3 linked regions of the Selenomonas sputigena genome follow. The protein of the gene in region 1 interacts with the protein of each later gene in a pairwise test. Links are inferred from orthologs where the notes say so. Each region holds a gene or a part of one and is shown in the gene's direction. Other genes may lie near its edges. The genes, in order: tuf, OL236_RS01420 and OL236_RS08875.

Region 1 (6,620 bases):
AAGATGGGCATCGCCCTGCAGAAACTGGCGGAAGAAGATCCGACGTTCCGTGTGCGCACGGATCAGGAGACGGGTCAGACGATCATCTCGGGCATGGGCGAACTTCATTTGGAAATCATCGTCGACCGCATGCTGCGCGAATTCAAGGTCGACTGCAACGTCGGCAATCCGCAGGTTGCGTACCGCGAGACGATCCGCAAGTCCGCGAAGGCGGAAGGCAAGTTCGTCCGTCAGTCGGGCGGTCATGGTCAGTATGGCCATTGCTGGCTCGAGCTCACGCCGCAGGAGCCGGGTGAAGGCTTCACATTCGAGAACAAGATCGTCGGCGGCGTCATTCCGAAGGAGTTCATCAACCCGATCGAGAACGGCGTGCGCGAGGCTATGGACAACGGTGTCATCGCGGGCTATCCGATGGTCGACGTCAAGGTCACGGTCTACGACGGTTCGTACCACGAGGTCGACTCTTCGGAAATGGCGTTCAAGATCGCCGGCTCAATGGCGTTCAGGAATGGTGCCGAGAAGGCGAATCCGGTGCTCCTCGAGCCTTATGTAAAGGTCGAGGTCATTGTGCCGGAAGAGTATATGGGCGATGTCATGGGCGACATCAATTCACGCCGTGGCCGCATCGAGGGCATGGAAGCGAGAAACGGCGCTCAGGTCATCAATGCGTTCGTTCCGCTGTCCGAGATGTTCGGATATTCGACGGATCTGCGCTCCAAGACACAGGGTCGAGGGAACTACTCCATGGAAGTTTCTTACTATGATGAAGTTCCTAAGAATATAGCCGAGGCTATCATCGCCAAGAACAAGGGCGAGTAACGAGGGAGGAAAAAACAATATGGCAAAGCAGAAGTTTGAGAGAACCAAGCCGCATGTCAACATCGGTACGATCGGCCACGTCGATCACGGCAAGACGACGCTGACGGCAGCAATCACGAAGGTTCTGTCCAAGAAGGGCATGGCGCAGTTCGAGGACTACGCGGACATCGACAAGGCTCCGGAGGAGAGGGAGCGCGGCATCACGATCAACACGGCGCACGTCGAGTACGAGACGGACAAGCGTCATTACGCGCACGTCGATTGCCCGGGCCACGCCGACTACGTCAAGAACATGATCACGGGCGCTGCTCAGATGGACGGCGCGATCCTCGTCGTCAGCGCCGCCGACGGCCCGATGCCGCAGACGCGCGAACACATTCTCTTGGCTCGCCAGGTCGGCGTTCCGGCGATCGTCGTCTTCCTCAACAAGGTTGACCAGGTTGATGATCCTGAGCTTCTTGAGCTTGTCGAGATGGAAGTCCGCGACCTCCTCACGGCTTATGAGTTCCCCGGCGACGATATTCCGGTCATTGCAGGTTCTGCGCTCAAGGCTCTTGAGGACGATGCGGAGCAGGAGAAGAAGATTCTCGAACTCATGGATGCTGTCGATGAGTACATTCCGACGCCGACGCGCGATACGGAGAAGCCCTTCCTCATGCCGGTTGAGGACGTCTTCACGATCACGGGCCGCGGCACGGTCGCAACGGGCCGCGTCGAGCGCGGTGAGCTGAAGCTCAACGATACGGTTGAGATCGTCGGTCTCGAAGATAAGACGAAGCAGACGGTTGTTACGGGCATCGAGATGTTCCGCAAGATGCTCGACACGGCTGTCGCCGGCGACAACATCGGCGCTCTCTTGCGCGGTGTCGATCGCAAGGACATCGTCCGCGGCCAGGTTCTCGCGAAGCCCGGCTCGATCAACCCGCACACGAAGTTCAAGGCTCAGGTCTACGTCCTCAAGAAGGAAGAGGGCGGTCGTCATACGCCGTTCTTCACGAACTATCGTCCTCAGTTCTACTTCCGCACGACGGACGTCACGGGCGTTGTCCGCCTGCCCGAGGGCACGGAGATGGTCATGCCTGGCGATAATGTCGAGATGGAAGTTGAGCTCATCACGCCGATCGCCATCGAGAAGGGCCTGCGCTTCGCGATCCGCGAGGGCGGCCATACGGTCGGCGCCGGCCGCGTGACGGAGATCGAGGGCTAAGGTAAAGGTTTCCAACATCATAAAGGCTTTTATAAGGGCTGCGGTCTCGCAGCCCTTTATAAAGGCTTTGTGTATTTATCTCATTTCCGGAATCACTGACAAGTTCAGCGCTTCCTTATTGCTCCCATGCGATGACGCGGCAGATGGCTCGGCAGAGCCGAGGGAACTGTTGCGGAGAAATGTTTGGGCCATGGAGTCCGGACGACAAGGAGGAAAAAACATTGTCGAAACAGCAGAAAATCCGTATTCGTTTGAAGGCCTACGATCACAAGGCTCTCGACCAGAGCGCGGTTAAGATTGTCGATACCGCGAAGAGGACGGGTGCTCGTGTGTCGGGTCCGATTCCGCTCCCCACGGAGAAGAACATCTACACGATCCTGCGCTCCCCGCACGTCAACAAGGATTCGCGCGAGCAGTTCGAGATGCGCACGCACAAGCGCCTCATCGACATCCTCGATCCTTCCAACAAGACGGTGGACGCACTGATGCGCCTTGACCTGCCGGCCGGGGTGGACATCGAGATCAAGCTGTAAGGGGAGGTGGAATTTATGTCGAAAGCTATTTTGGGAAGAAAACTTGGCATGACGCAGATCTTTACGGAAGAGGGCACTGTCGTCCCTGTCACGGTCGTCGAGTCAGGCAACAATGTTGTCATCATGAACAAGACCGTGGAGAACGACGGCTACAACGCTGTCCAGATCGGCTTCGGCGAAGTCAAGGAGAAGAGGGTCACGAAGCCTCTGAAAGGTCACTTCGCCAAGGCGGGAGTCGCGCCTGTGCGCTTCATCCGCGAGATGCGTCTTACTGATGCTTCGGAATATAACGTCGGTGACACTATCGGCGTTGACATATTTGCTGCCGGCGACCTCGTCGATGTGACGGGCACCTCGAAGGGTAAAGGTTTCGCTGGTACGATCAAGCGCCACAACTTCGCGCGCGGCCCCATGGGGCACGGTTCGAAGTCGCACAGAGAACCCGGCTCGACGGGCGCGATGATCAGCGGTCATGGCGGCCGCGTCTTGAAGGGTAAGAAGCTTCCTGGCCAGATGGGTCATGCGAGGGTCACGGTGCAGCGTCTTTCCGTCGTCCGTGTGGACGCGGAGCGCAACCTCATCCTCATCAAGGGCGCAATCCCGGGCCCGAAGAAGGGTCTTGTCGTGGTTCGTGCCACGGTCAAGCCGGACAAGCCGAAAAAGGCGGAAAAATAATCTGGAAGGAGGATTGCTAACTTATGCCAAAAGTAGCAGTTTATAATAGCGCAAACCAGCAGGTTGGCGATATCGAATTGAATGACAGCGTCTTCGGCGTGGAGATGAATGCCGGTCTCGTGCATCAGGCCGTCGTCATGCAGCTCGCATCGCGCCGTCTCGGCACGCATGCGACGAAGACGCGCGGCCTCGTGAGGGGCGGCGGAAGGAAGCCGTGGAGACAGAAGGGCACGGGTCGTGCGAGAAGCGGCTCGACGCGCTCGCCGCTGTGGGTCGGCGGCGGCACGGTCTTCGGCCCGCAGCCGCGCTCGTATGCTTTCCGCATGCCGAAGAAGCAGCGCCGCCTCGCGATCAAGTGCGCTCTCTCGGACAAGGTGGCGAGCGGTGATTTCATCGTCCTCGACGACCTTCAGTTCGATGCCCCGAAGACGAAGAGCGTCGTCAAGATGCTTGGCGATTTCGGCGTCGATGCGAAGAGCCTTATCATCACGCTCGATGAGAACGAGAACGTCGAGCTTTCTTCGCGCAACATCCCCGGCGTCAAGGCGATCAACACGATGGGCCTCAACGTCTACGACATCCTGAACCACACGAAGCTCTTCATCACGAAGGCTGCGATAGAAAAGATTGAGGAGGTGCTCGCATAATGGACGCACGCGATATCCTCATCCGCCCGCTGATCACAGAGAAAAGCACCCAGCTCATGGAGGAAGGCAAGTATGTCTTCGTCGTCGCCAAGAAAGCGAACAAGATCGAGATCGCCAAGGCGGTCGCTGAGGTCTTCAACGTGAAGGTCGCAAACGTGAACACGGTCAACGTCAGCGGCAAGATGAAGCGCATGGGTCGCTTCGTCGGCAAGCGCTCGGACTACAAGAAGGCGATTGTGAAGCTCGCTCCGGGCGAGACGATCGAGTTCTTCCAGGCATAAAATCGAGCAAAGGAGGTAAAAAGAAGTGGCAATCAAAAGTTTCAAACCTTATTCCGCAGGCCGCAGGTTCATGACGGTCGCGTCGTTTGACGAAATTACGACGGACAAGCCGGAAAAATCCCTCGTCGAGAGCCTCAAGAGTCATGGCGGACGCAATCAGCAGGGCCGCATGACGGTTCGCCATCAGGGCGGCGGTCACAAGCGCCGCTACCGCATCATCGACTTCAAGCGCACGAAGGACGGCATCCCCGCCCGCGTCGCGACGATCGAGTACGATCCGAACCGCAGCGCTCGCATCGCGCTCCTGAACTACGCAGACGGTGAGAAGCGCTACATCCTCGCACCGAACGGCCTTAAGGTCGGCGACAAGGTGGAGTCGGGCGCAGAGGCTGACATCAAGGTCGGCAACGCGCTTCCCATCAAGAACATTCCTGTCGGCACGATGATCCACAACATCGAGCTGAAGATCGGCAAGGGCGCACAGCTCGCAAGAAGCGCCGGCAGCGCCGTGCAGCTCATGGCGAAGGAGAACGACTACGCGCTCCTGCGTCTTCCCTCGGGCGAGCTTCGCAAGGTGCACATCAACTGCCGCGCGACGATCGGCCAGGTCGGCAACCTCGAGCATGAGAACATCACGATCGGCAAGGCGGGGCGCAATCGCTGGCTCGGCAAGCGTCCGGAGAATCGCGGCGTAGCGATGAACCCGAACGACCATCCGCATGGCGGCGGCGAAGGGCGCAGCCCGGTCGGCCGCAAGCATCCGGTCACGAAGTGGGGCAAGTGCGCGATGGGCGCCAAGACGCGCCGCAAGAAGGCGTCGGACAAGCTCATCGTGCGTGGCCGCAAGTAATTCGTGGGGGAAGGCAGCTCAGGCTGCCTGAGCGGAAGGAGGATATATTTTGTCGAGATCAGTCAAGAAGGGGCCTTTCGTACAAGAAAGTCTCGTGAAGAAAATTGACGCGCTCAATGCGGCGAACGACAAGAAGGTCGTGAAGACGTGGTCGAGGAGTTCCACGATCCTGCCGGATTTCGTGGGTCACACGATCGCCGTGCACGACGGCCGCAAGCACGTTCCTGTATATGTGACGGAAGATATGGTCGGACACAAGCTCGGAGAGTTCGCTCCGACGCGCACGTTCAAAGGCCATGCCGGCGAAGAGCGCAAGACTTCGCTGAGATAAGAGCGAAAGGAGGCATTTCCCCTTTGGAAGCAAAAGCTACAGCCAAGTATGTACGGATTGCGCCGCGCAAGGTGCGTGTCGTCATGGATCTCATCCGTGGCAAGAACATCGCCGAAGCTTTCGCAATCTTGAAGTTCACGCCGAAAATCGGTGCGGACGTCATAGAGAAGGTATTGAAATCCGCCGTTTCCAATGCCGAGAACAACTTCGACATGAATGTCGACAAGCTCTACATCAAGACGGCTTATGTCGATCAGGGCCCGACACTCAAGCGCATCCACCCGCGTTCTCGTGGGCAGGCGTTCAAGATTTTGAAGCGCACGTCCCACGTTACCGTCGCCGTGGAAGAAAGATGAGGAGGAGGGAAAAGGTTTGGGTCAGAAAGTAAATCCGAACGGCATCCGCATCGGCATCGTCAAGGATTGGGATGCAAAATGGTACGCAGATAAGGACTTTGCAGACAACCTGCATGAAGATATCAAGATCCGCAAGTATTTGAAAGACAGCCTCGGCGCTGCCGGCGTCTCGAAGATCGAGACGGAGCGCTCGAAGAACCGTCTGAAGCTCACGATCCATACGGCGAAGCCCGGCATGGTCATCGGCCGCGGCGGCTCGGGCATCGAGCAGATCAAGGAAGGCCTCAAGGGCAAGACGGAAAAGACGGTCGACATCAACATCTCCGAGATTCGTCAGCCTGATCTCGACGCGACGCTCGTCGCCGAGAACATCGCGCAGCAGCTGGAGCGCCGCATCGCGTTCCGCCGCGCCATGAAGCAGTCGGTCGGCCGCACGATGCGCCTCGGCGCCAAGGGCATCAAGGTCAAGGTTTCGGGTCGTTTGGGCGGCGCGGAAATCGCCCGAAGCGAGGCATATCGCGAGGGCAGCATTCCGCTGCACACGCTGCGCGCCGACATCGACTACGGCACAGCGGAAGCCCGCACGACGTACGGACGCATCGGCGTCAAGGTCTGGATCTTCAAGGGCGAAATCCTTCCAGAGAAGAAGCAGTCCAAGAGGGCTGCCGCTGAAGGGAGCGAAGCTTAATGTTATTACCGAAGAGAGTCAAATACCGCAAGCAGTTTCGCGGACGCATGAAGGGCAAGGCACATCGCGGCAACACGGTCAGCCACGGTGAGTTCGGCCTTGTGGCTCTGGAGCCGGCTTGGATCACGAATCGTCAGATCGAAGCCGCCCGTATCGCCATGACGCGCTACATCAAGCGCGGCGGTAAGGTCTGGATCAAGATTTTCCCCGACAAGCCGGTCACGGCGAAGCCG
Region 2 (6,789 bases), 150 kb from region 1 along the record:
GTCTCGTGGAGACGGGCGTCATCCGCAATCTCGCGGTACAGGGCGTCAACCTTACGGGCGGCGACGTGACGAAGACGTCGATGCTCGTTCTCTGGATGAGCGCGATCGTTTCGGCTTTCCTCGACAACATCCCGTTCGTCGCGACGATGATTCCGCTGATCCGGGATATGGGCGCGATGGGCGTCTCGAATCTTGAGCCGGTTTGGTGGAGCCTCGCGCTTGGCGCCTGCCTCGGGGGCAACGGCACGATCATCGGTGCATCTGCGAACGTCATCGTCGCGGGCATGGCGGCGGAGAGGGGCATCCCCATGACGTTCGTCCGCTTCATGATGGTCGGCTTCCCACTGATGATCCTGACGATCCTCACGTCGACGGTCTACGTCTACCTGCGCTATCTCATGTAATCTGTCTTTTTGCCTCCCTCGCTTGCGGGGGAGGCTTTCTTTTTTCTATGCGGCACGTGAAAGAAATGACCTTAGTCGAGCAGGATTTATGTCGCGCGGCTAGAAAAGAGGCAGAAGCAATTAAAATCATTGTGCAGCGCCGTTTGACTGTCGATGCATTCGCTGAAGGATCGCTGATAAATGAAGTCGCCTGAATGTGCAAAAATGGGCGATTGAGGGGATCAGCGATTTCCTGAATCGTCGAGGCAAGCGGTGTTTCCTTTGGAGGGATTTTCTGTGAAATTTTCTTCGGGGCGCGGCTTTGGCATGTGTGCCGTATTTGTTTTTACCGGCGCGGTGCTCGGTGGACTCTTGGGTGAGGCTCTGCGCGGCGTGGAGGCGCTTTCTTCGATTGCACCGCTTCTTTCCGAGACGCATCCGGCGTTCGTCTTGGCGCCCGTGGCGATCGATCTCTTCGTCGTCAGCGTCAGTTTCGGCCTTTCTTTCACGCCGAACATCATGAGTCTCGTCGGCGTCATCGTCGCGCTCGTTCTTTTCCGACGTTATTGAGGAGGTTGGATCCATGTTCATCCTGGCATCGGCTTCGCCGCGCCGCCGCGATCTTCTCGCGCAGATCGGCGCTTCGTTCCGCGTGGAAGTGAGCGAGGCTGAAGAGGTGCGCGAGGCGAAGACAGCGGAGAAGCTTGTCCGCATCAATGCACTCGCCAAGGCACGCGCCGTGGCGGCGCATGCGACGCTTCCCGTGCTCGGTGCTGATACTGTCGTCGCGCTCGCCGGGCACATCTTCGGCAAGCCTGCAGATGAGAGGGAGGCGCACGAGATGCTCGCCGCGCTCTCGGGGCGTGCGCACGACGTTCTGACGGGCGTCGCATGGTGCAGGGGCGGCCAAGAGTTCTCGACGGTCGAGAAGACGCGCGTCTTCTTTGCCGCGCTTTCAAAAGAGATGATCGCGCGTTACGTCGCTACGGGCGAGCCTTTGGGCAAGGCGGGCGCCTATGCCGTGCAGGGGCGTGCCGCCGTCTTCGTCGAACGCATCGAAGGCTCGTTCTCGAACGTCGTCGGACTGCCGCTTCATGCGGCGGCTCATCTTGCAGAAAAAGCGGGGGTCGATCTCTATGACGCTTCTCGTGCGTGATCTGCCCGCCGACGAGCGGCCGCGCGAAAGGCTTCTGGCCGAGGGCGCGGCGAGCCTTTCCAACACGGAACTTCTCGCCGTTCTCCTGCGCACGGGCGTCAAGGACGACTCGGTGCTCCGCGTCGCCGAGAAGGTGCTCGCGCTCTACAAGGAGCGCGGACTCGCCGCCATCACGCAGATGAGCGCGAAGGAGCTTTCGTCCATCAAGGGCGTGGGCATGGCGAAGGCGGCGACGATCCTCGCCGCCGTCGAACTCGGACGCCGCCTCGCGCTCAAGGCGGCAGAGGAGCGGACAATCGTGCACGGCCCAGCGGATGCCGCTTCCTATGTCATGCCGCGCTTTCGCTTCGAGCGCAGGGAGCACTTCGCCGTGCTGCTTTTGAATGCGAAAAACCACATCCTTGCCTTGAAGACGATTTCCGTGGGAACGCTCACATCTTCCGTCGTTCATCCGCGCGAGGTGTTCCAGGCGGCGATCGAGCAGTCGGCGGCGGCCGTCATCCTTGTCCACAATCATCCGTCGGGCGATCCTGCGCCGAGCGGCGAGGATCTCGCCGTGACGCGCCGCATGGTGGAGGCGGGGGAGATCATGGACATCCCCGTGCTCGATCACGTCATCGTAGGTTATGATAAATTTATTTCCCTAAAAGAAGAAGGTATGATACAATAGAACTCGTATCTTCATCAGCCATTATATCTATGATTGACGAGGCTTTTTGACAGATTTTTGCAGACGTGTTTTATGGGATGCGTGTGAAGAGAAGGGAGTTTTATTTCAACATGTGGAGTCTTTTTGGTGGCTTGTCCCGCGATATGGGCATCGACCTTGGAACCGCGAATACATTGGTGCATGTGAAAGGCAGGGGCATCGTTCTGCGCGAGCCGTCTGTCGTAGCGATAAAGAGTGAGAACGGCGAGGTGCTCGCTGTCGGTGAGGACGCGAAGCGCATGATTGGCAGGACGCCGGGCAACATTATCGCCATCCGTCCAATGAAGGACGGCGTCATCGCCGACTTCGACGTGACGCAGGCGATGCTCAAGTACTTCATCCGAAAGTCGATGAATACGAAGTCCTTCGTGCGCCCGCGCGTCGTCGTCGGCGTTCCTTCGGGCGTGACCGAGGTCGAAAAACGTGCTGTCATCGATGCGGCGCAGCAGGCGGGAGCGCGTGAAGCCTACCTCATCGAAGAGCCGATGGCGGCGGCGATCGGCGCAGGGCTTCCTGTCGAGGAAGCGACGGGAAGCATGGTCGTCGACATCGGCGGCGGTACGACGGAGATTGCCGTCATCTCGCTCGGCGGCATCGTCACGAGCCGCTCGATCCGCATCGGCGGCGACGAGATGGATTCGTCCATCGTGCAGTACATCAAGCGCCAGTACAACCTCATGATCGGCGAGCGCACGGCGGAGGAAATCAAGATCACGATCGGCTCCGCCATCGTGACGCCCGACGTTGACCGTGAAATGGACATCCGCGGACGCGACCTCGTCAGCGGTCTGCCGAAGACGCTCTCGATCCGCGCGAGCGAGGTCAGGGATGCTCTGAATGAGCCGATCTACAAGATCGTCGACGCCGTCAAAGGCACGCTTGAAAAGACGCCGCCGGAGCTGGCGGCCGATGTCATGGATCACGGCATCATGATGACGGGCGGCGGCGCGCTCCTGACGAACCTAGATAAACTGCTGAGCCACGAGACGGGCATGCCCGTCCTCATCGCGGAAGACCCCTTGTCCTGTGTCGGCGAAGGCACGGGCAAGTCGCTTGAAAACATCGAGCTTCTAAAGCGCGTCGTGATGATCTCTAAGAAGTTGAGACAATGAGCCGCATACGCAGAGACGACCAGGACTCGAACCGCAAGGTCTGGCTGCTCCTCGTTGCGCTCGTCTGCGTCCTCTGCCTCGTGTTCTTTGCGGGAAAGGGCAGGTTTCAGTCCCCCTTCCTGAGCCGCGCCGCCGAGACGGTGCTGCGTCCCCTCCAGTCCGCGACGGCCTGGGTGGGAGACAAGATCCACAGCCTCGGTACGGAGTTTTGGGAAGTCTATTACGTCTACGACCAGAATCGTATGCTGAAGAACGAGGTGGAAGGGCTGCGCGTGCAGAATCTCGAAGCGAACGAAGCGCTTGCTGAAAATGCACGCCTCAAGGCGCTTCTCGGCTACAAGCAGACGAAGACGCAGTTCGACCTCGTGGCAGCCCGCGTCATCGGACGCGACTATGCGACGTGGTCGGGCGTCATCGTCATCGACCGCGGTACATCGAGCGGCGTGCATGAGAACATGCCCGTCGTGACGGAGAAGGGACTCGTCGGCGTCGTCGTTGAGGCCGCGCCGTACTCCTCGAAGGTGCGGCTGATCCTCGACCCGCGCGCCGCCGTCGGCACGATCGTGCAGCGGCAGGAGTCGCGCGTCGCGGGCATCGTCGAGGGCGATCCAGCCAATCCCCTGATGCCGCGCATGAAAAACATTCCGAAGTCCGCCGATGTCGTCGAGGACGACGTCGTCGTGACGTCGGGCTACGGCGGCGTCTATCCGAAGGGGCTTCTCGTCGGCACGGTCAAAGCGTTGAAGAACGACGAGGGCGGCCTGTTGAAGTACGCCGTCTTAGAGCCTGCCGTCGACTTCCAGCGTTTGGAGGATGTCGCCGTCATCGTGGCGTCGCGCGAGGCGCCGCCCGCACCGATCACGCCGCCCGCGCAGACGCCGGGCACGGAGACGGACCCGGCGGCAGAGAAGGCGGCAGCAGAAGCGGCGAAGCGTGCGGCATCGCAGCCTGCGCCTGCTCCCGCTCAGCCGGCCGCACCGGCGCAGCCGAAGCAGCCGGCGAAACAGCAGAACGCCCAGCCTGCCGTGCAGCCGCAGGGCGCACAGAAGCGCGAGGCAGGTGCGCGGCCATGATCAGCTACCGCAGGATCTTCTTTTGGCTTGCGTTCGTGATCGCACTCTTCGTCCTGCAGACCTCATTTTTCCCCGTATTTTCCTGGAACGGCGTTTCGGTGAACCTCATGCTGGTTCTTACCGTTTCGTGGAGCCTCCTTTACGGGGCGCGCCGCGGTGCTTTTCTGGGCTTCATGACGGGACTCCTGCAGGATCTCACCACGGGCATGTTCTTCGGCATGGACGTCTTCGCCTTGACGATCATCGGCTATGCCACGGGCGCATTTTCGCGCAACGTGTTCAAGGATCCCGTGTTCCTGCCTGCGATGGCGACGATGTGGGCGACGGCCGCGCACTATTTCTTTGTGCTCGTTCTCATGCTGCTTCTCGGCTACGGCTTCAGTCTGCTCTATGTTGTCAAGACACTTCTTCCGGCGCTTTGCTGGAACGTTCTTTTCGCCTACCCCGTCTATCGCGCGGCGAGCCGCATGCAGTCGTGGCTGGGGCGGCGAAAGTAACGGCCGGGGCGCAGCGCCTCTCAGGGAAAAGATCAAGGCGCCTTGCGGGGCGTCTTCTTGTCTGAATGGGGAGATATACCTTTGGAAGAAAATGAAAACGAGTATGCAGGGCGCATGCATGTGCTCGGCGGCGTCATCGTCGCCGTCATCGTTGTGCTTCTGCTGCGGCTCGTCTATCTCCAAATCTACGACGGCGACTATTATGCGAGCCTTGCGGACGGCAACCGCATTCGCATCATCCCGAGCGTCGCGCCGCGCGGCAATTTCTTCGACCGCAATGGCACGCCTCTCGTCATGAACCGCCCGAGCTTCACCGTGTCGCTCTTGCCACTGTCGGGTACGATTCCCGAGGACGTCATCGAGCGATTGTCCGTGCTCCTTCATGTGCCGACGGAAGAGATCCACAAGAAGATCGACGCACATGTCGGCTTCGATCCCATACGCATCAAGCAGGACATCGGCCCTGAAGTCTATACGATCATCGAGGAACAGCGCGACAAGTATCCGGGCGTCATGATCGAGGCGCAGCCGATCCGCGATTACGTCTACAAGACGTGGGGCGCACACGTCTTCGGTTACGTCAGCGAGATCAGCAACGAGGAACTGGAAAAGCGCAAGGCGGAAGGCTACAAGTCGGGCGACATCGTCGGCAAGTTTGGCTTGGAGCGCGTCTACGACAAGACGGTGCGCGGCACGGACGGCGGCAGGCAGGTCGAGGTCGACGTTGCGGGCAAGCCCGTGAACAACCTCGGTACGAAGGAGCCGATCGCGGGCAACGACCTCGTCCTCACGATCGATGCGACGATCCAGGTCGCCGCCGAACGAGCCATCGATCAGCAGCTTTCCGCCATCGGCGCTAACGCGGCGGCAGCTGTCGTCATGAATCCGCAGACGGGCGAGGTGCTCGCCCTCGTGAGCCGTCCGTCCTTTGATCCGAACCTCTTCGTCAATGGCATATCGACGAAGGATTGGAAGGTTATCAACGAGAATCCGTATCATCCGATGGACAACAAGGCGATCACAGGCGAATATCCGCCAGGATCGACCTTCAAGATTGTCACGGGCACCGCTGCGCTGCAGGAAAACGTCGTCTCGCCGAATGAGATCATCTACGACTCGGGACGTCATTGGATCATCCCAAAGGGCAATGCGGGCGGCGAAGCGCTCGGCCCTATCAATTTCATCCAGGCGCTCGCCCACTCGGACAACGTCTACTTCTATGAGATGGGCAATCGACTTGGCGTCGACCGCCTCGGCGAGTACGCGCGCATGTTCGGCGTCGGCTCGAAGACGGGCATTGACCTGCCCTACGAGGCCGAAGGTCTCGTGCCGAGCCGCGAGTACAAGAAGAAGGTCTACGAGGACGACTGGTATCTGTCGGAGACCTTCGATGCGGCGATTGGGCAGGGATTCGACCTTGTGACGCCGCTGCAGGCGGCCGCCATCATGGGGACGATTGCAGCGAACGGTGACCGCTATCAGCCGCATCTTGTGCAGCGCATCGTAGGACCTGACGGCAATACGGTTGAGACGATAAAGCCCAAGCGCATCGGCAGGCTCGATGTGCGCCCCGAGGTCATCGCGCTCGTGCAGCAGGGACTCAGGGACGTCACGAAGTACGGCACGGCGGCGGCGGCCTTTGGCGCGAAGTATCCCGTCGACATCGCGGGCAAGACGGGGACGGCGGAGAACTCGCACGGGCGCGACCACGGCTGGTTCGTTGCCTATGGGCCATTCAACAACCCGACGATCGTCGTCGCGGTCATCGTCGAGCAGGGCGGCTTCGGCTCTCTGTCCGCCGTGCCGATCGGCAAGAAGATCCTCGACGCGGCTTTTGGCCTCGATACGCCCGAAGTCAA
Region 3 (6,610 bases), 1.4 Mb from region 1 along the record:
CCGAGACGTGACAGGGAGGCAAACCCTTGGGTGAGCCGAAGCCAAGCGGACCACACTGCCGAGAAAAGCTTCTAGCGAGACGAACTGCGCCCGTACCGAAACCGACACAGGCAGGCAGGGAGAGGATCCTAAGGTGCGCGGGAAAACCCTCGTTAAGGAACTCTGCAAATTGCATCCGTAACTTCGGGAAAAGGATGGCCGGAACTGGTGAAGACCCCTGCGGTTGGAGCCGGGGCCGGCGACAGAAGAGAAGCCCAAGCGACTGTTTACCACAAACACAGGTGCCTGCAAAAGAGAAATCTGACGTATAGGTGCTGACGCCTGCCCGGTGCTGGAAGGTTAAGGGGAGAGGTCAGGAGCAATCCGAAGCCTTGAGCTGAAGCCCCAGTAAACGGCGGCCGTAACTATAACGGTCCTAAGGTAGCGAAATTCCTTGTCGGGTAAGTTCCGACCCGCACGAAAGGCGTAACGATTTGGGCACTGTCTCGACGAGGGGCCCGGTGAAATTGAAATACCTGTGAAGATGCAGGTTACCCGCGACTGGACAGAAAGACCCCATGGAGCTTTACTGCAGCTTGGCATTGATGCCCGGCGGATGATGTACAGGATAGGTGGGAGGCTAAGAAAGGCGGCCGCAAGGACGCCCGGAGCCGCTGTTGGGATACCACCCTTCCTCCGCTGGTCATCTAACCGAAGTAGTTACGACACTCGGGACAGTGCCAGGTGGGCAGTTTGACTGGGGCGGTCGCCTCCGAAAGAGCAACGGAGGCGTCCAAAGGTTCCCTCAGCGCGGACAGAAATCGCGCGAAGAGCATAAAGGCAGAAGGGAGCTTGACTGCGAGACCGACAAGTCGAGCAGGTACGAAAGTAGGGCTTAGTGATCCGGTGGAATGAGAGTGGAATTGCCATCGCTCAACGGATAAAAGCTACCCTGGGGATAACAGGCTAATCTCTCCCAAGAGTCCATATCGACGGGGAGGTTTGGCACCTCGATGTCGGCTCATCACATCCTGGGGCTGAAGCAGGTCCCAAGGGTTGGGCTGTTCGCCCATTAAAGTGGTACGTGAGCTGGGTTCAGAACGTCGTGAGACAGTTCGGTCCATATCCATCGCGGGCGGAAGAAACCTGAAGGGGGCTGCTCCTAGTACGAGAGGACCGGAGTGGACGGACCAACGGTGTACCAGTCATGGCGCCAGCCGTGCAGCTGGGTAGCTGCGTCCGGAAAGGATAAACGCTGAAAGCATCTAAGCGTGAAACCAGCCCTAAGATGAAGTTTCTCACGGAGTAATCCGGTAAGGCGCCTCAAAGACGATGAGGTTGATAGGCGGGGAGTGGAAGCGCCGCAAGGCGTGCAGCCGACCCGTACTAATACGCCGAGGGCTTGACTTATTACCTAAAATGTTCCATTGAGTCTTCTGTATAGTTTTGAGGGTGCAACAAACACCTTCACAAATCCAGTGGCGATAGCTGAGTGGATCCACCTGTTCCCATCCCGAACACAGTCGTTAAGCACTCATACGTCGAAAGTACTTGGTTGGAGACGACCTGGGAGGATAGAAAGCTGCTGGTTTCATTCCTCGATAGCTCAGTCGGTAGAGCGCCTGACTGTTAATCAGGTTGTCGCAGGTTCGATCCCTGCTCGAGGAGCCATTTTACCCCTGGGGTAATTGGGGTATAGCCAAGTCGGTTAAGGCACGGGACTTTGACTCCCGCATCGTTGGTTCGAGTCCAGCTACCCCAGCCAGTATGGTTCACTAGCTCAGTTGGTAGAGCACCTGACTTTTAATCAGGTTGTCCCGGGTTCGACCCCCGGGTGAGCCACCACGGTGGCTTATCTAGTGACTGGCTTGACCATCTCACATCATGACTCACTAGCTCAATTGGTAGAGCATCTGACTCTTAATCAGCAGGTTCGGGGTTCGAGTCCCCGGTGGGTCACCATCTTGTTGATTTCACCTTTGGGTGTTTCATATTTTCCCTTCCTGGGGATAAGGCTTGTAGCGGGCGATTAGCTCAGCTGGGAGAGCGCCTGCCTTACAAGCAGGATGTCAGCAGTTCGATCCTGTTATCGCCCACCAATGTGGCCCGGTAGTTTAGTTGGTTAGAATGCCGCCCTGTCACGGCGGAGGTCAGGGGTTCAAGTCCCCTTCGGGTCGCCATTTATGCCTCGGTAGCTCAGTTGGCAGAGCAGGGGACTGAAAATCCCCGTGTCGGCGGTTCGATTCCGTCCTGAGGCACCACTTCTTTTGCTGGTGTAGCTCAATAGGCAGAGCAGCTGACTTGTAATCAGCAGGTTGGGAGTTCGATTCTTCTCGCCAGCTCCACTTAGCTTAGATGCGGGTGTAGCTCAATGGTAGAGCTCCAGCCTTCCAAGCTGATCACGTGGGTTCGATTCCCATCACCCGCTCCATTTTTTGCATGCCGGGGTGGCGAAACTGGCAGACGCAGGGGACTTAAAATCCCCCGGTTGGTGACAACCATACCGGTTCGATTCCGGTCCTCGGCACCATCTGATTTCCATATCGCCAAAAATTCAACATGCGGTCGTGGCGGAATGGCAGACGCGCTAGCTTCAGGCGCTAGTGATGGCAACATCGTGGAGGTTCAAGTCCTCTCGACCGCACCATATCCTCTAAACTTCATATCTTATCTATCATGCGGTTGTGGCGGAACTGGCAGACGCGCTATCTTGAGGGGGTAGTGTTCACAAGACGTATGGGTTCAAGTCCCATCAACCGCACCACTTGAATTCAGGGCTCAGCGTTTGCTGGGCTTTTTTATTGCAGAAAGGGGAACGATCATGCTACAGTCGGAGAAGGTCAAGAAAGCAATCGAGGCGGTGGAAGCATGCTGCGGCAAGTGCGAGATTTGTTCACCGGACTGTCCCGTCTTTGTGGCAAAACGGGCGCTCTCGACGTTACTTGCTGATTTGGAAGAATATGAAGCTTCGCTGAGCGAAGACGTTCCTTGAAGCCCTTGTCACGGGAAGCAAAATATTATATTATAAAAGATGACTGATGAGAAGTATCCCTTGGAAGGGGTTTGATATATGTTTGGCATGTCAATGGATATCGGGATTGATTTAGGAACGGCGAACGTGCTCGTTTTTGTCAAGGGCAAAGGCGTCGTCCTGCGCGAGCCTTCGGTCGTGGCGATGGATCGCGATTCGGGACGTGTCCTGGCAATCGGCGAGGAGGCACGCCGCATGATCGGGCGCACGCCTGGCAATATCGCAGCGATTCGTCCGCTCCGATCGGGCGTCATTGCCGACTATGACATGACGGAGCGCATGATCCGCTTCTTTATTGAGAAGGTCACGGGTAAAAGCTTCGTCTTTCGTCCGCGCATCATGATCTGTATCCCGTCAGGTGTCACGACCGTCGAGCAGCGCGCTGTGCAGGAAGCGGCGGAGCAGGCGGGCGCACGCTATTCGCAGCTCATTGAGGAACCCTTGGCCGCGGCTTTGGGCGCAGGACTCAATATCGAGGAGCCGAACGGTTCGATGGTCGTTGATATCGGCGGCGGCACGACGGATGTCGCCGTCATCAGCCTTGGCGGCATCGTGAACAGCGCGAGCCTGCGCATCGCAGGCGATACTTTTGACGAGGCGATCATCGCTTACATCAAGCGCGAGTACAATATGCTGATTGGTGAACGCACGGCGGAGGAAATCAAGATCAATGTTGGTGCGGCCTTTTCCGGTGCGCGCGACTCTTCAATGGAGGTGCGCGGGCGTGACCTTCTGTCGGGTTTGCCGAAAACGATCACGGTGACATCAAAGAATGTGGCGGAAGCGCTTGAGGCTCCCGTAACGGGCATCGTACAGTGCGTGAAAAAGGTGCTTGAGGAGACACCACCGGAACTTGCGGCGGACATCATGGATCGAGGCATTGTCATGACGGGCGGCGGTGCACTGCTCTATGGACTCGATGAACTCCTGCGCCATGAGACTGGAATTGCCGCTGCTCTGGCTGAGGATCCGATGTCGTGCGTGGCCTTCGGCACGGGTAAGGCGCTCGAGTATATCGGCATGGCGGCAGAGCGAGTGAAGTTCTTGTTAAAATAAAGCCTTTTGCCCTCTTATGATTTGAGAGAAAATGCCGATAAAAAGTATAAGGAATTTTGCAGTTTGCAAGTATACATCTGCTATGTTGCGGATGATGACAAGGAGGCTTTGCCATGCTGCGTGGCTTGTACGTCGCGGCGTCCGGCATGATTACCGAGACGAACCGTACGGATGTGATTGCCAACAACCTCGCGAATGCGGCCTCGTCCGGATACAAGAGGGACGAGGCGATCAATCAGGAGTTTGCACCTATACTGCTGAAGCGCATCAATGATAACCAGGACGATGAGGTCACGTCTTTTCGTGGCTTCCGGTTGGAGCAGGGACCGCCGCGTGTCGGCAATCTTGGACTTGGCGCCTATACGGCGGAGATCGCTACCGACCATGTGCAGGGCAGTATGAAGACGACGGGCAACATGCTCGATCTCGCTGTATCGGGTGAGGGGTATTTCGCCATTCAGACGCCCCAGGGCGTGCGCTACACGCGCGATGGCAGTTTCTATCGGCAAGCGAACGGCGCCCTCGTGACGGCACGCGGACAAGCCGTTCTGAATGCACAGAATCGCCCGATCATGCTGCCCGACAGTGCAAATATCACGATCGGCGCCAAGGGCGAGATTATGGATGGTCGGAGGCGTATCGACACCTTGCAATTCGTGCAGTTCGATGATCGCCGGGCTGTCTTGAAGCAAGGAGACAACCTCTATCGTCCGCAGCAGGGCGCACAGCCGCAGGCGGCAACGGGTGACATTCAGCAGGGCATGCTCGAAAATTCCAATGTCAATATTGCGAGTGAGATGGTCAGTTTGATCAACAATTACCGCATCTATGAAGCGGGATCGCGTGCTCTGGTGACGCAGGACTCGATGACAGACAAGACGGTCAACGAGGTCGGCCGAACGAGCTGATAACGTAAAGAATCCTAGGGATAGGGATTTGTCATTTTTTCGGATTTAACGCAGATGGGGGATTTTGCATTATGATGAGAGCACTTTGGTCCGCAGCTTCAGGCATGAAGGCGCAGCAGGACAATATGGACGTCGTCGCACACAACATTGCGAATGTTAACACCTTCGGTTCGAAGAAGGTGCGCGCGGAATTCCAGGATCTCGTTTACCAGAATCTGCGCGCTGCGGGTGCGCAGAGCGGCGCCGATTCCCAGTATCCGACGGGGCTTGCCATCGGTCTCGGCACGCGCACGGCGGCGACGCAGCGCATCTTCACGCAGGGCAATCTGCAGTCCTCGGGCAATCCGACCGATGTCGCCATTCAGGGTGAGGGCTTTTTCCGCATTGAGATGCCGGATGGAACGATCGCCTACACGCGCGACGGCTCTTTCAAGCTCGACCAGAACCGCCGCCTTGTGACGACGGATGGTTACCCTTTGGCGGACGGCATCACACTTGATGCCAATGCACCGAGTGATACCATCGTGATTGCGGGCGATGGTCAGGTTTCGTGCACGCCGGCTGGCGGCAACGTGACAGCGGTTGGACAGATTACGCTGTCGCGCTTCGTGAACCCTGCAGGTCTTTTCGCGATCGGCAAGAACCTGTTTAAGGAGACGGATGCTTCGGGCAACGCGATTGACTCCAACCCTGGAGAAGAAGGCGCGGGCACACTCACGCAGGGCGTTGTCGAGATGTCGAACATCCAGATCGTCGAGGAAATGGTCAATATGATCGTGGCGCAGCGTGCGTACGAATCGAATTCCAAGGCGATCACGACGTCGGATTCGATGCTTGAGATTGCGAACTCCCTCAAGCGTTGATGAAGGGATAAAACATGAAGGCTAAGGCGGCGGCAGCACTCTTCTTGGTGTGCGTCGCCCTTTTCCTCACTTCGGCGGGTATGGTGGAAGCGTCGCGCTTTTCTCAGACCGTGAGCGCCGCTGAGTTCGAGCGCATGACGGACGAGAAGATGGAGACACTCTTTAAGGACAAGGGCGAAACGCGCCGTCGCGAGGTGGCTCTTGTGAAACCGCCGCGTGACATGAAATTGCCAGCAGGCGAGGTTTCGTTCTCAGTAGAAGCTCCTCTGGGGCTTTTGTATGACCGCCGAACGCCGATTTACGTTTCTGTGCTCTTGGATGGCAGACCGTATCGTCGGGCGCTTTCCTATTATACCGTCCGCGTTTACGACACGGTTCTCGTCGCTTCGCGAAATCTCTTTCCTGAGCAGGCATTGTCGGAAGCGGATCTGCGATTCGAGGAACGTGAAGTGACGCGCGTGCGCGGACGCTGCTTGAAAGAAAAGGGCGAGGCGCTTGGGCATGTCGTATCGCGCATGGTTCGGGAGGGCACGGTGCTTTCGGAGGATCTCCTGCGACAGCCGGTCGTGATGGAATCGGGTGCGGCGGTGACGATTGTTTCGCATTACAATGGCATCGAAGTGCGTGTTTCAGGCGTCGCGCTCACACGAGGTCGCGTGGGGCAGAAGATCCGCGTGCGCAATGCGGCTTCCCGCAAGGTGATGCTCGCGCGGGTGTTGGACGCATCCACAGTCGAGATTGGGTCTTGAGAAGGGGACATTATGAGAAATAGC

Evidence for each region.
Region 2: the proteins of tuf (region 1) and OL236_RS01420 interact in binary tests that used the Bacillus subtilis proteins (3 or more experiments, as listed by UniProt). The link is inferred for Selenomonas sputigena from one-to-one orthologs.
Region 3: the proteins of tuf (region 1) and OL236_RS08875 interact in binary tests that used the Bacillus subtilis proteins (3 or more experiments, as listed by UniProt). The link is inferred for Selenomonas sputigena from one-to-one orthologs.

Annotation. Positions count from the first base shown.
Region 1 is NZ_CP110383.1:453,433-460,052, forward strand. What follows is about bases 147-2,932. They hold tuf (elongation factor Tu), read left to right. Parts: upstream 147-838; coding sequence 839-2,026; downstream 2,027-2,932. Other genes in these bases: fusA (elongation factor G), read left to right, coding at 147-819; rpsJ (30S ribosomal protein S10), read left to right, coding at 2,206-2,559; rplC (50S ribosomal protein L3), read left to right, coding at 2,575-2,932. Outside these bases: more of fusA, read left to right, coding at 1-146; more of rplC, read left to right, coding at 2,933-3,234; rplD (50S ribosomal protein L4), read left to right, coding at 3,258-3,881; rplW (50S ribosomal protein L23), read left to right, coding at 3,881-4,162; rplB (50S ribosomal protein L2), read left to right, coding at 4,188-5,012; rpsS (30S ribosomal protein S19), read left to right, coding at 5,062-5,343; rplV (50S ribosomal protein L22), read left to right, coding at 5,367-5,699; rpsC (30S ribosomal protein S3), read left to right, coding at 5,716-6,387; rplP (50S ribosomal protein L16), read left to right, coding at 6,387-6,620. UniProt on the Bacillus subtilis protein: GTP hydrolase that promotes the GTP-dependent binding of aminoacyl-tRNA to the A-site of ribosomes during protein biosynthesis.
Region 2 is NZ_CP110383.1:297,447-304,235, forward strand. The notes cover bases 1,385-4,339. They hold OL236_RS01420 (rod shape-determining protein), read left to right. Parts: upstream 1,385-2,319; coding sequence 2,320-3,360; downstream 3,361-4,339. Other genes in these bases: OL236_RS01410 (Maf family protein), read left to right, coding at 1,385-1,539; radC (RadC family protein), read left to right, coding at 1,520-2,209; mreC (rod shape-determining protein MreC), read left to right, coding at 3,357-4,339. In the rest of the region: OL236_RS01395 (ArsB/NhaD family transporter), read left to right, coding at 1-404; OL236_RS01400 (hypothetical protein), read left to right, coding at 452-598; OL236_RS01405 (DUF4321 domain-containing protein), read left to right, coding at 681-953; more of OL236_RS01410, read left to right, coding at 967-1,384; more of mreC, read left to right, coding at 4,340-4,433; rod shape-determining protein MreD, read left to right, coding at 4,430-4,930; mrdA (penicillin-binding protein 2), read left to right, coding at 5,045-6,789.
Region 3 is NZ_CP110383.1:1,824,609-1,831,218, reverse strand. What follows is about bases 2,282-5,057. They hold OL236_RS08875 (rod shape-determining protein), read left to right. Parts: upstream 2,282-3,049; coding sequence 3,050-4,066; downstream 4,067-5,057. Other genes in these bases: flgG (flagellar basal-body rod protein FlgG), read left to right, coding at 5,046-5,057; OL236_RS08870 (flagellar hook-basal body protein), read left to right, coding at 4,180-4,974; OL236_RS08880 (hypothetical protein), read left to right, coding at 2,765-2,971. Outside these bases: more of flgG, read left to right, coding at 5,058-5,837; flagellar basal body P-ring formation chaperone FlgA, read left to right, coding at 5,852-6,586; OL236_RS08855 (flagellar basal body L-ring protein FlgH), read left to right, coding at 6,599-6,610. UniProt on the Bacillus subtilis protein: Forms membrane-associated dynamic filaments that are essential for cell shape determination. Acts by regulating cell wall synthesis and cell elongation, and thus cell shape.